DNA from 2 places in the Musicola paradisiaca NCPPB 2511 genome. Region 2 is predicted to be linked to the other one. Evidence: predicted binding sites of a transcription regulator. Region 2 holds the regulator's gene; the other holds the start of a gene.

Region 1 (6,607 bases), 330 kb from region 2:
AGCGCCGGTAAATGCACCTTTTTCATGGCCGAACAGTTCTGATTCAATCAGATCCTTGGGAATAGCCGCCATATTAAGCGCAATAAACGGTGCCTTGGCGCGCGGGCTGTGGCGATGCAGCGCATGGGCCACCAGTTCTTTCCCGGTACCTGATTCACCATTGATCAGGACGCTGATGGATGAGCGGGACAACCGGCCGATTATCCGGAACACGTCCTGCATGGCGGGCGCTTCACCGATAATGTCCGTCGTCGGCCCGCTGATGGGCTGGCTGCGAACCGGTTGTTGCTGTTCCATATAGTGGCTGATGGCGCGCTCGACCAACGCGACGGCTTCATCAATATCAAACGGTTTTGGCAGGTAATCAAACGCGCCCTGTTGATAAGCGCTGACGGCTGCGTCCAAATCGGAATGCGCTGTCATAATGATGACCGGCAGCATCGGATGGCGTTGTTTGATCTGTTGCAGCAATGCCAACCCATCCATACCAGGCATACGGATATCGGATAACAGAACGTCTGGCGTTTGTGTCGCCAGTGCATTCAGCGCTTGGGTTCCGTTATCAAAAGTTGCGCAGGTTAAACCCGCCCCTGTAAGTGCGCGTTCAAGCACCCAACGGATGGAGCTATCGTCGTCGACAATCCAGACTATCCCTCGTTGCATTATGAACCTCACTGGCGAATGGGCAGATAAACCGAAAATTCGGTATGACCTGGCCAACTATTAAATTCAATTTTTCCAGAGTGCTGATCGATAAGGTTCCGGGCGATCGACAAGCCCAGCCCGGTTCCCCCTTCGCGACCACTCACCATCGGGTAGAACAGCGTATCCTGCAAATGAGCGGGAACACCGGGGCCATCGTCTTCGATATCGATACGGGCGACCAACCGATAGCGCACGCCATGCAGAGTCAGCTGAAAAGCGGTACGGGTTCGTATCGTGATGGTGCCGCCTTCTGCCCCCAGTGCCTGCAGAGCATTGCGGGTGATATTCAGCAGAACTTGCTCTATTTGATCCGGGTCATGCATGAGTTCCGGCAGGCTGGGGTCATAGTCCCGAACCAGAGTAACGTTATCGGCCTTTTCCAGCGAAACCAGCTGAAAAACCCGTTCCGCCACCTGATGAATGCTTTGCGTAACGTGCAAACCGGGTTGTTGCGGGCCGAGTAACCTGTCGACCAGATTGCGCAGGCGATCGGCCTGCTCAATGATGACCTTGGTGTATTCCATCAGCGCGGGATCGGGCAGCGCTTTGGAGAGCAATTGCGCCGCGCCGCGCAGTCCGCCCAGAGGATTTTTGATTTCGTGCGCCAACCCGCGTACCAAATCCCGGGCTGCTTGCTGTTGGGCATGTTGCAGTTGTTCCTGACTGAGCCGACGCTGGTTATCCATTGGCGCCATTTCCATCAGGATGAAGTCATTCTGTATACGCTGAGCGGTGATGGACATGATATGCGCCTTGCCGTCCACCACGAGGGTGACTTCGTTATCGGTAAAGCCTTGCCCTGAGTCGAGGCTTTCTCGCATCAGATCCAAATTCAGCGAAAAATAGCCCAACAGTTCCGGTAGCGGCGTTCCTGACAGCTTGCGCGAGCTTTGCGCCAGAAGTTGCTGCGCCGCCGGGTTGGAGTAGTGAATAGCCAGATCTTTATCCAGTAATAAAATACTGTTTATTAAAGAATTTAGGATCTGCCCAGCATCGGGCAGCGTGCCTGTTGCCATAACGCAGACTCCCGCACCATTGTAGTGCACACTATTCTGGATTGTAGTTTAAGTAGCAACCGTAAGATGTTGAGTGGAGAAAAAAGCCCATCCGAAGATGGGCTGAAAAGTTTCCACGGCAACAAAAATAAACATAAAGAAAAAACGTTTTGCGGACGGCAGCATTGGCATCATTTTCTTTTCCTGCCGTCCAGGCGCGGGTGTTACACGCTGTAGTACAGTTCGAACTCAACCGGGTGCGGAGTCATGCGAACACGGTCGTTTTCAGCGCGACGCAGTTCGATGTAAGCATCGATAGTATCGTCGGTGAATACGCCGCCGCGGGTCAGGAACTCGCGGTCTGCATCCAGCGCATTCAGCGCTTCTTCCAGAGAGCCGGCAACCTGCGGGATTGCGCTGGCTTCTTCAGCCGGCAGATCGTACAGGTTCTTGTCCATGGCATCGCCCGGGTGGATCTTGTTGATGATGCCGTCCAAACCAGCCATCAGCAGTGCAGAGAAGCACAGGTACGGGTTGGCAGCCGGATCCGGGAAACGCACTTCGATGCGGCGCGCTTTCGGGCTTGCAACCACCGGAATACGGATGGAGGCGGAACGGTTACGGGCGGAGTAAGCCAGCATAACCGGTGCTTCGTAACCTGGAACCAGACGTTTGTAAGAGTTGGTGGTCGGGTTGGCCAGTGCGTTGATGGCTTTAGCATGTTTGATAACGCCGCCGATGTAGTACAGCGCCGTTTCGGACAAGCCGCCGTATTTGTCGCCGGAGAACAGGTTAGCGCCGTCTTTAGCCAGAGACATATGGCAGTGCATACCGGAACCGTTATCGCCGAACATCGGTTTCGGCATAAATGTCGCAGTCTTACCGAATGCATGGGCAACGTTGTGCACGACATATTTGTAGATCTGAATTTCGTCGGCTTTTTTGGTCAACGTGTTGAAGCGGGTAGCCACTTCGTTCTGACCGGCAGTCGCCACTTCGTGGTGGTGAGCTTCGACGACCAGGCCCATTTGTTCCATGGTCAGACACATGGTGGAACGCAGATCCTGTGATGAATCTACCGGCGGAACCGGGAAGTAGCCGCCTTTTACTGCCGGACGGTGGCCTTTGTTGCCGCCTTCGTATTTGGTGCTGGAGTTCCAGGCGCCCTCGATGTCGTCGATAGCAACGTGGGAACCGGAGATGCTGCTGCCGAAACGCACGTCGTCAAACAGGAAGAATTCGGGTTCAGGCCCAAACAGCACGGTGTCTGCGATGCCGGAAGAACGCAGGAAATCTTCGGCACGCTTGGCGATGGAACGCGGGTCGCGATCATAGCCCTGCATGGTGCCTGGTTCCAGGATGTCACAACGGATGATCAGCGTAGATTCTTCGTAGAACGGATCCAGAACAGCAGTGGTGGCGTCTGGCATTAACACCATGTCGGATTCGTTGATGCCTTTCCAGCCGCCAATCGAGGAGCCATCAAACATTTTGCCGTCTTCGAAGAAGTCAGCGTCAACTTGATGAGCTGGAATGGTGACGTGCTGCTCCTTACCTTTGGTGTCCGTGAAGCGAAGATCGACGAACTTCACCTCATGTTCTTTCAGCATCGTCAAAACGTGTTCTACTGACATACTTAAGCTCTCCCGATTGTGTCATTTATATCGTCGTGGAACGAATATCGTTGCGGAATGAATGATGTTGTTACCGTGATTAAGTTATAGCTAAAACTGTGCCAACTTTGTCTGTATACCGCTGAAGTGCGTTCCAACTGGTTTTTGTGTCATCGATAGCTGCACCATAAAAATTATAAGCACCAAAATGGTGCTCCGTTTTGGTGTTATTGATTCATTTTGGTGCATTAAGGTAAGCCGGGTGCACGATTTTTGCACCGTGAAGGGGATCACAGCGCAGAGGGTTACAGGTTGTTTTGGATAGATGATTGTGATCTTGTTCTGTCGCTCGATTAATACGTGTACAATAGCGCGCTATTTCTAAATGCCTGAGGCAAAGCTGTGATCGAAAATTTGCGTAACATCGCTATTATTGCGCACGTTGACCATGGAAAAACCACCCTGGTTGACAAACTGCTGCAACAATCCGGAACGCTGGGTGAGCGTACAGAACTTACCGAACGTGTGATGGACTCCAATGACCTTGAAAAAGAACGCGGGATTACCATCCTCGCGAAAAACACCGCCATTAACTGGAATGGCTATCGCATCAATATCGTAGACACCCCAGGACACGCCGACTTTGGCGGTGAGGTGGAGCGTGTGATGTCCATGGTGGATTCCGTATTACTGCTGGTGGATGCGATGGACGGCCCGATGCCGCAAACGCGCTTCGTGACCCAGAAAGCCTTTGCCTACGGATTGAAGCCCATCGTGGTCATCAACAAGGTTGACCGCCCCGGCGCCCGCCCGGACTGGGTTGTGGATCAGGTTTTCGACTTGTTCGTCAATCTGGGCGCTACCGACGAGCAACTGGACTTCCCGATTGTTTACGCTTCCGCGTTGAACGGCATTGCCGGTCTGGATCATAACGACATGGCGGAAGACATGACGCCGCTGTTTGAAGCGATCGTAAAACATGTTGAAGCGCCAAATGTGGATCTCAACGGCCCATTCCAAATGCAGATCTCCCAGTTGGATTACAACAACTACGTGGGTGTCATCGGTATTGGTCGTATCAAGCGCGGCGTGGTGAAGCCGAATCAGCAGGTCAGCATCATCGACAGCACCGGTAAAGTGCGTAATGCCAAAGTCGGCCAGGTGCTGGGCCATCTGGGGCTGCAACGTATCGAGAGCGACAAGGCGGAAGCGGGCGACATCATTGCGCTTACCGGCCTTGGCGATCTGAACATCTCCGATACCGTGTGCGACACCGCGAATGTGGAAGCGCTGCCGGCTCTGTCTGTGGATGAACCGACAGTAACCATGTTCTTCTGCGTTAATACCTCGCCTTTCTGCGGTAAAGAAGGCAAGTTCGTGACTTCTCGCCAGATTCTGGATCGTTTGCGTAAGGAATTGGTGCATAACGTCGCACTGCGCGTAGAAGAAACCGAAGACCCGGATGCTTTCCGTGTGTCCGGTCGTGGTGAGCTGCACCTGTCTGTTCTGATTGAAAACATGCGTCGTGAAGGTTTCGAACTGGCGGTTTCCCGTCCGAAAGTTATCTTCCGTACCATCGACGGTCGCCGCCAGGAACCGTTTGAACAAGTTACTGTGGATATCGAAGAACAGCACCAGGGTTCCGTCATGGAAGCACTGGGTCTGCGTAAAGGCGAAATGCGCGACATGATCCCGGATGGCAAGGGACGTGTTCGCCTGGATTACGTCATCCCGAGCCGTGGTTTGATCGGCTTCCGTACCGATTTTATGACCATGACGTCCGGTACCGGTCTGCTGTATTCCACGTTCAGTCACTACGATGACATCCGCCCAGGTGAAATCGGTCAGCGTCAGAACGGCGTACTGATCTCCAACGGTCAGGGTAAAGCAGTCGCCTATGCGCTGTTCAGCCTGCAGGATCGCGGCAAATTGTTCCTGGGTCACGGCGCCGAAGTGTATGAAGGCCAGATTATTGGTATCCATACTCGTTCCAACGACCTGACGGTAAACTGCCTGACCGGTAAAAAGCTGACCAACATGCGTGCCTCCGGTACGGATGAGGCCACCGTGCTGGTTCCGCCGGTGAAAATGTCGCTGGAGCAGGCGCTGGAGTTTATTGACGATGACGAGCTGGTGGAAGTTACCCCGCAGTCGATTCGTCTGCGCAAGCGCCACCTGACGGAAAACGATCGCCGTCGCGCCAATCGTTCCAGCAAGGAAGAGTGATCTTTTTTCGCTGAACTGAAATAAGGCCCCATTTTGGGGCCTTTTGCTTTTTATACCGGCTTAAGCCGAAGAACGTCCGTAAACTGCACTATTTTAGCGCCTGTTATTATCCTTTCTCCTCCCTATCCAGCGTGGTTTTTTCCCGTTACAGTGAAACTCCGGGGCGAATCTCAGGAGGCCGCATGTTGTATATCTTTGATTTGGGCAATGTTGTGATTGATATTGATTTCAATCGCGTATTGGGCGTCTGGAGCACTCTGAGCGGTGCGCCGTTGGCGACCCTGCGTGAGCGCTTTGTTATGGGGCCAACGTTTCAACAGCACGAACGCGGCGAAATCAGCGATGAAACATTTGCCTCGCAGCTTTGCCATGAAATGGGGATTACGCTCAGTTATGAACAGTTTGCTATGGGATGGCAGGCTATCTTTATCGGCTTACGCCGGGAAGTGGTGGACATTATGCACCGCCTGCGGCATGACGGGCATCGGGTGGTCATTCTCTCCAATACCAATCGTTTGCACTGTGAATTCTGGCCTACGGAATACCCAGAGGTTGTTGCGGCAGCCGACCGGATGTACTTGTCGCAGGATCTCGGGTTGCGTAAGCCCGAGGCGGATATCTATCGCCATGTATTGCGGGAAGAAGGGGTGGGCGCGAGTGAGGTGTTGTTCTTCGACGATAATGAAGCGAACGTCGTCGCGGCACAGGCACTCGGCATTCAGGCTGTTCAGGTTCATGATCGACAGGTTGTGCCTGATTTTTTTGCCCGACAGGAATGAAGGCTGGAGGTATATCCTTTTTATGATTGCATTGATTCAACGAGTGTCCGGCGCCAGCGTGACAGTGGATGGCGATGTGGTTGGCGAAATCGGCGCCGGGTTGCTGGTTTTGCTGGGAGTGGAACAGGGTGACGACGAACGGAAAGCATCCCGGTTATGTGAGCGAGTGACGGGGTATCGGATTTTCAGCGATGAGCACGGCAAAATGAACCTGAATGTTCAGCAGGCGGGCGGTAGCCTGTTGGTGGTATCGCAGTTTACTCTGGCGGCGGATACACAGAAGGGTATG
Region 2 (6,607 bases):
CTGGATATGCAGAGCAACGTGGTCACATTCACCGGCAACGTGATCGTGACCCAGGGTTCCATCAAGGTTCAGGCCGACAAAGTCGTGGTCACACGTCCGAACGGCCAGCAGGGCCATGAAATCATTGAAGGTTACGGCAACCCGGCGACCTTTTATCAGATGCAGGACAACGGTAAACCGGTAAAAGGACACGCGCAGAAAATGCGCTATGAACTGGACAAGCAGCTCGTCATTCTTACCGGCAACGCTTATCTGGAACAGCTTGACAGTAATGTCAAAGGCGATCGCATTACCTACCTGGTTCAACAACAACAGATGGAAGCCTTCAGCGACAAGGGTAAACGGGTAACTACCGTTCTGGTGCCGTCGCAATTGCAGGACAAGGGTACCCAGGCCAATCCGAATGGCGTTAAGCCTGCCGCAAGTCAGAGCAAACCCGGCGCCAGTCAGACCAAACCCGCCAAACAACAGTGAGTGACGCAAGTAACCCATGGCAACATTAATTGCAGAGAATCTGGCCAAAGCGTACAAGGGCCGCAAAGTGGTGGAAAACGTCAGCCTGAATGTGAATTCAGGCGAGATCGTCGGACTGCTGGGCCCTAACGGCGCGGGCAAAACCACTACGTTTTACATGGTCGTGGGGATCGTGCCGCGTGACGAAGGCCGCATCGTCATCGACGATGAAGACATCAGTCTGCTGCCGCTGCACGACCGCGCTCGCCGCGGCATCGGCTATCTGCCGCAGGAAGCGTCGATTTTCCGGCGATTAAGCGTCTACGACAACCTGATGGCCGTTCTGCAAATCCGCAAGGATCTGACCCGGGAGCAACAGCAGGATCGCGCCAACGAGCTTATGGACGAGTTTCATATTACTCACCTGCGCGATAATCTGGGACAATCACTGTCCGGCGGTGAACGGCGCCGAGTAGAAATCGCCCGAGCGCTGGCGGCCAACCCGAAATTCATTTTGCTGGACGAACCCTTTGCCGGCGTAGATCCCATTTCGGTCATCGATATCAAAAAAATCATCGAGCATCTGCGCGACAGCGGGCTAGGCGTGCTGATTACCGACCATAATGTTCGCGAGACGCTGGATGTCTGTGAACGTGCCTATATCGTCAGCCAGGGCCAGCTTATTGCCCATGGCTCACCAATAGATATACTGGCGAATGAACAAGTGAAACGGGTCTATCTGGGTGAAGGCTTCCGACTCTGATAAAACATTGTTTTTATTTATAATTAATAAAGGAAGTTAGCGCGAGTTATGAAGCAAGGTTTGCAACTCAGGCTTAGTCAGCAACTGGCTATGACACCGCAATTACAGCAGGCGATCCGTCTACTGCAATTGTCCACACTTGAACTCCAGCAGGAAATCCAACAGGCGCTGGAAAGCAACCCATTGCTGGAACAGGCTGACAACCATGAAGAAGTAGAAACGCAGGAAAGTAGCGACCACGAAACGCTGGACACCCGCGAAGCGCTGGAGCAGAAGGAAATGCCGGACGAGCTGCCGCTCGACGCCGCCTGGGATGAAATCTATACCGCAGGCACACCGTCCGGCACCAGTACCGATTATCGCGACGAAGAGCTGCCGGTCTATCAGGGCGAAACCACTCAGACGTTGCAGGATTATCTGATGTGGCAGGTGGAACTGACGCCGTTCTCCGATACCGATGCCGCCATTGCAACCTCAATCGTCGATGCAGTCGACAATACCGGCTATCTGACGGTTTCGCTGGAGGATATCCGCGACAGCATCGGCGACGACAGCCTCACGCTGGAAGAGGTGGAGGCCGTACTGAAACGAGTGCAGCGCTTCGATCCCGTCGGCGTCGGCGCCCGCGACCTGCGCGAATGCCTGCTGGTACAGTTATCCCAGTTTGATGAAAAAACCACGCCGCGGCTGGCCGAAGCCAGAATGATCGTCAGCGAATATCTGGATCTGCTGGCCAACCATGATTTCCGGATGCTGATCCGTTCCAGTCGAATGAAGGAAGAAACGCTGAAAGAAGCGTTGGCGCTGATCCAATCGCTCGACCCGCGCCCCGGCCAGTCCATCAATACCGGCGAATCGGAATACGTGATCCCGGATGTCCTGGTTCGCAAGATCCAAGGTCATTGGGCGGTGGAGCTGAATACCGACAGCGTGCCCAGACTACAGATCAACCAGCAGTACGCCGCACTCGGCAACAACGCCCGTAACGACAGTGACGGTCAGTTCATCCGCAGCCATTTGCAGGAAGCCCGCTGGCTGATCAAAAGCTTGGAAAGCCGCAACGACACGTTGCTGAAAGTCACCCGCTGCATCGTAGAACAGCAGCAGGCGTTTTTTGAACATGGCGAGGAATTCATGAAACCCATGGTACTGGCGGATATCGCTCAGGCCGTGGATATGCACGAGTCCACCATCTCCCGCGTGACAACCCAAAAATTTCTACATAGCCCGCGGGGCATTTTCGAATTGAAGTATTTTTTCTCCAGCCACGTCAACACCGACAGCGGCGGCGAAGCGTCATCCACCGCCATCCGTGCGCTGGTCAAGAAACTGATTGCAGCGGAAAACCCTGCAAAACCTCTGAGCGACAGCAAGCTGACCACCCTACTCTCCGAACAGGGCATTATCGTGGCGCGGCGCACTGTAGCAAAATATCGCGAGTCTTTATCCATCCCGCCGTCGAATCAACGTAAACAGCTGGTTTGACCCATACTGAGAAGGAAGACGATATGCAGCTGAACATTACCGGACACCATGTCGAAATTACTGACTCCATGCGCGAGTTCGTCACATCGAAATTCGCCAAACTTGAGCAATACTTTGATCGAATTAATCAGGTGTATGTGGTGTTGAAAGTGGAGAAAATCCAGCATATTGCCGACGCCACCATCCATGTGAACGGCGGCGAGCTGCATGCCACCTCAGAAGCGGAGGATATGTATGCCTCCATCGATCTGTTGATCGATAAGCTGGCAAGGCAGTTGAACAAGCATAAGGATAAACTGAAACAACACTGATTCTGCCACCTTCAGGCGTAGGGACGGCCGGGCCTGCCGCACGGCGGGCCGATAACCGGAGGCAAAAGTGTCATTAAGTGAAAGCAATATGAACAACGAGCCCGTTATTCAACTCAGCGCCGTACTCCGCAAAGAGTGTACCCGTAGCGCCGTTCACTGCCAGAGCAAAAAGCGCGCCCTGGAAATCATCAGTGAACTGGCTGCCAGGCAGCTCAATCTGCCGCCGCAAATGATCTTTGAATCCATCCTGACGCGGGAACGCATGGGCAGTACCGGTATTGGTAACGGTATCGCCATTCCACATGGAAAACTGGAAGACGAAAACACACTGGGGGCAGTAGGCGTCTTCATTCAGCTGGAACATCCAGTGGCGTTTGACGCCATCGACAATCAGCCCGTCGATCTGCTTTTTGCCTTGCTGGTTCCTGCTGAACAATGTAAAACCCATTTACATACCTTGTCCCTCGTTGCCAAGCGGCTGGCGGACAAATCTGTATGCCGTCGGCTACGCGCTGTGCAGAACGATGATGAGCTGTACCACATCATGACCGACCAGGATCTCGCCGATCACACCTGATGTGTTCGGATTCGGGTAGCAATTATCTCGGACGTCCCTGCGACCGGCGGACGCCCACTCGGAACCGGCAGAGCCGGATAACAAATACATGTGCTAACTGTGGCGGTGGACATTCACCATCCCGCTGCCCGGGGGAGTCGTCAGATGGTGCTGATGATTGTCAGTGGTCGTTCAGGTTCGGGAAAATCCGTGGCTCTACGTGCGCTGGAAGACATGGGATTCTACTGTGTGGACAACTTGCCGGTGGTGCTGCTGCCGGAGCTGGCGTGTACGCTGGCGGAGCGCAACATTTCCGCAGCGGTCAGTATCGATGTCCGCAATATGCCGGAAACGCCAGAAGTTCTGGAACAGGCGCTGACCAGATTGCCCCAGAGCTTTTCCCCGCAGTTGTTGTTCCTCGACGCCGATCGCAACACATTAATCCGCCGTTACAGCGACACGCGCCGGCTCCACCCGCTTTCCAGCAAAAACCTGTCGCTGGAAAGCGCCATTGATGAAGAAAATGATCTGCTGGAGCCGCTGCGTTCACGCGCCGATCTGATTATCGACACCTCGGAAATGTCAGTGCATGAGCTGGCGGAAATGCTACGGACGCGGCTGTTGGGCAAGCGCGAACGTGAACTGACCATGGTGTTCGAGTCCTTTGGCTACAAGCACGGCATTCCCATTGATGCGGACTATGTATTTGACGTGCGCTTCCTGCCCAACCCGCATTGGGATCCTAAACTGCGCCCCATGACCGGGCTGGACAAGCCGGTCGCTGCATTTCTGGATCGCCACACCGAGGTGCATAACTTCATCTATCAAACCCGCAGTTATCTCGAACTCTGGCTGCCGATGCTGGAAACCAATAACCGCAGCTATCTCACGGTGGCAATTGGTTGTACCGGCGGCAAACACCGTTCCGTCTACATTGCCGAACAATTGGCGGATTATTTCCGCTCCCGCGGCAAGAATGTGCAATCCCGCCATCGCACGCTGGAAAAACGCAAATCATGACCGTCAGGCAAACCGTTGAAGTCAAAAACCGCCTGGGCATGCACGCCAGGCCGGCCATGAAACTGTTCGAACTGGTGCAAAGTTTTGATGCCGAAGTGCTGTTGCGTAACGAAAGCGGTACCGAAGCCGACGCCAGCAGCGTCATCGCCATGTTAATGCTGGACTCCGCTAAAGGGCGTTACATTGAAGTGGAAGCCACCGGCCCAGACGAAGAACAAGCATTAGCGGCCGTCATTCAGCTGTTTGAGGCAGGGTTTGACGAAGATTAAGCTACCGTCACCCGATATAAGCAGCCGTTGTGGCTATTCGTGATCGAGATCTCTTCCTTTTTCTGCGACCAGCACCTAGCATCCGCTCATCACTGTTTTTTACATCCCCCCGCCATTCGTTGCGGGGGGATTGCTATTTGTCACAAACCGCTGGAGATAAACATGGATAAACCACACCTGACGATTAACGAGCTGGATGCCGAGCGCCTGGATGCGCTACTGGAACAATCCGCTTTTGCCGGTACCGACGTTGCGCAGGCACTGAATGCGGAGCTGGATCGGGCGCACATCGTCGCACCGGTTGAGATACCGCCCGATGTGGTCACCATGAACAGCCGGGTACGATTCCGGGATTTGTTGACGTGTGAAGAACACATCCGCACGCTGGTTTACCCGGCAACACTGAAGGATAGCAGCGAGCAGATTTCCGTGATGGCGCCGCTGGGAGCCGCCTTGTTGGGGATGCACGTCGGCAAGACCATCAACTGGCCGTTGCCGAACGGTGAAGAAACCCGGATTGAGGTCATGGAACTGCTGTACCAGCCGGAAGCGGCGGGTGAGTACCACCGCTGATAACAACGACATGCGCTAAACGACTGCCCGGAATATTCGGGCAGTCAATGTCGGTAAAAATGCCCTTAAACCCCGGCAATCTTCATCGATGGCAGCAATACCGATCCACACTGAATATTACTGCGCGTCTCGATGTCATCGCCGATAGTCGCGATATTATGCAGCATATCCTTGAGATTGCCGGCAATCGTGATCTCACTAACCGGATACTGGATTTCACCGTTTTCCACCCAGAACCCCGCCGCACCGCGCGAATAATCGCCAGTCACCATGCTGACGCCCTGCCCCATCAGTCCAGTCACCAGCAATCCGGTACCCATCTCTTTCAACATGCCGTCGACATTCAGCCCACGCCCGGCGATCCGCCAGTTGTGAATGCCGCCCGCGTGACCGGTGCTCTTCATACCCAGCTTCCGCCCGGCATAGCTGGTCAACAACCAGGTCTGCAATACGCCGTCCCGCACGATGTCGCGCGTCTCGGTACGTACCCCTTCGCTGTCGAACGGCGTGGAGGCCAACCCTTTACGCAAATGCGGCAGCTCCTGAATTGTCAGCCATTCCGGCAAAATCTGCTGTCCCAAGCTATCCAGCAGAAAGGTGGATTTGCGGTATACGCTGCTGCCGCTGATGGCGCCGACCAGATGGCCGAACAATCCGGTCGCCACTTCGGCGGCAAACATGACCGGCGCCTCCATCGTAGCCAGCTTGCGCGGCGCCAGACGAGCCAGCGTGCGGCGCGCGCACTCTTCGCCCACCCATTCCGGCGATTCGAGATCGCCGATTGCCCGGCCAATCGTATAGGCGTAATCGCGCTCCATGTCGCCATCCTGCTCCGCAATCACGCTGGCGGACATAGAATGGCGGCTGGAACAGTAGCTTTGCAGCATGCCATGACTGTTGCCGAACACCTTGATGCCATAGTGGCTGTTGAAACTACCGCCTTCGGTATTGGTGATGCGCTTATCCGCTTTCAACGCCGCCTGTTCAGCCCGGGCCGCCAGTTCAATGCCTCTGTCGGCATCCAGCTCCGCCGGGTGGAACAGATCCAAATCCGGCGCGTCAAAAGCCAGCAGTTCTTTATCCGCCGGGCCGGCAAACGGATCTTCCGAGGTATAACGGGCGATATCCAGCGCCGCCCGCACGGTACGAGCAATAGCGTCCGGGCTGATATCCGTGG

The links. Region 2 encodes sigma-54, which starts transcription at its own class of promoters, with help from an activator protein. Its sites were predicted from a motif close to GTTGGCACANNTTTCGCTNT; they were not measured.
Region 1: the regulator sigma-54 is predicted to act here: its motif matches at 3,421-3,440, upstream of glnA (glutamate--ammonia ligase).

The regions. Positions count from the first base shown of each region.
Region 1 is NZ_CM001857.1:4,542,829-4,549,435, reverse strand. Features, by position in the region: gene glnG (nitrogen regulation protein NR(I)) at 1-663, opposite strand, end outside; gene glnL (nitrogen regulation protein NR(II)) at 672-1,721, opposite strand; gene glnA (glutamate--ammonia ligase) at 1,925-3,334, opposite strand; gene typA (ribosome-dependent GTPase TypA) at 3,716-5,539, shown strand; gene yihX (glucose-1-phosphatase) at 5,722-6,318, shown strand; gene dtd (D-aminoacyl-tRNA deacylase) at 6,341-6,607, shown strand, end outside.
Region 2 is NZ_CM001857.1:4,211,853-4,218,459, forward strand. Features, by position in the region: gene lptA (lipopolysaccharide ABC transporter substrate-binding protein LptA) at 1-474, shown strand, start outside; gene lptB (LPS export ABC transporter ATP-binding protein) at 491-1,216, shown strand; gene rpoN (RNA polymerase factor sigma-54) at 1,265-2,701, shown strand; gene hpf (ribosome hibernation promoting factor) at 2,725-3,012, shown strand; gene ptsN (PTS IIA-like nitrogen regulatory protein PtsN) at 3,101-3,589, shown strand; gene rapZ (RNase adapter RapZ) at 3,734-4,588, shown strand; gene npr (PTS phosphocarrier protein NPr) at 4,585-4,857, shown strand; gene rnk (nucleoside diphosphate kinase regulator) at 5,020-5,430, shown strand; gene pmbA (metalloprotease PmbA) at 5,496-6,607, opposite strand, start outside.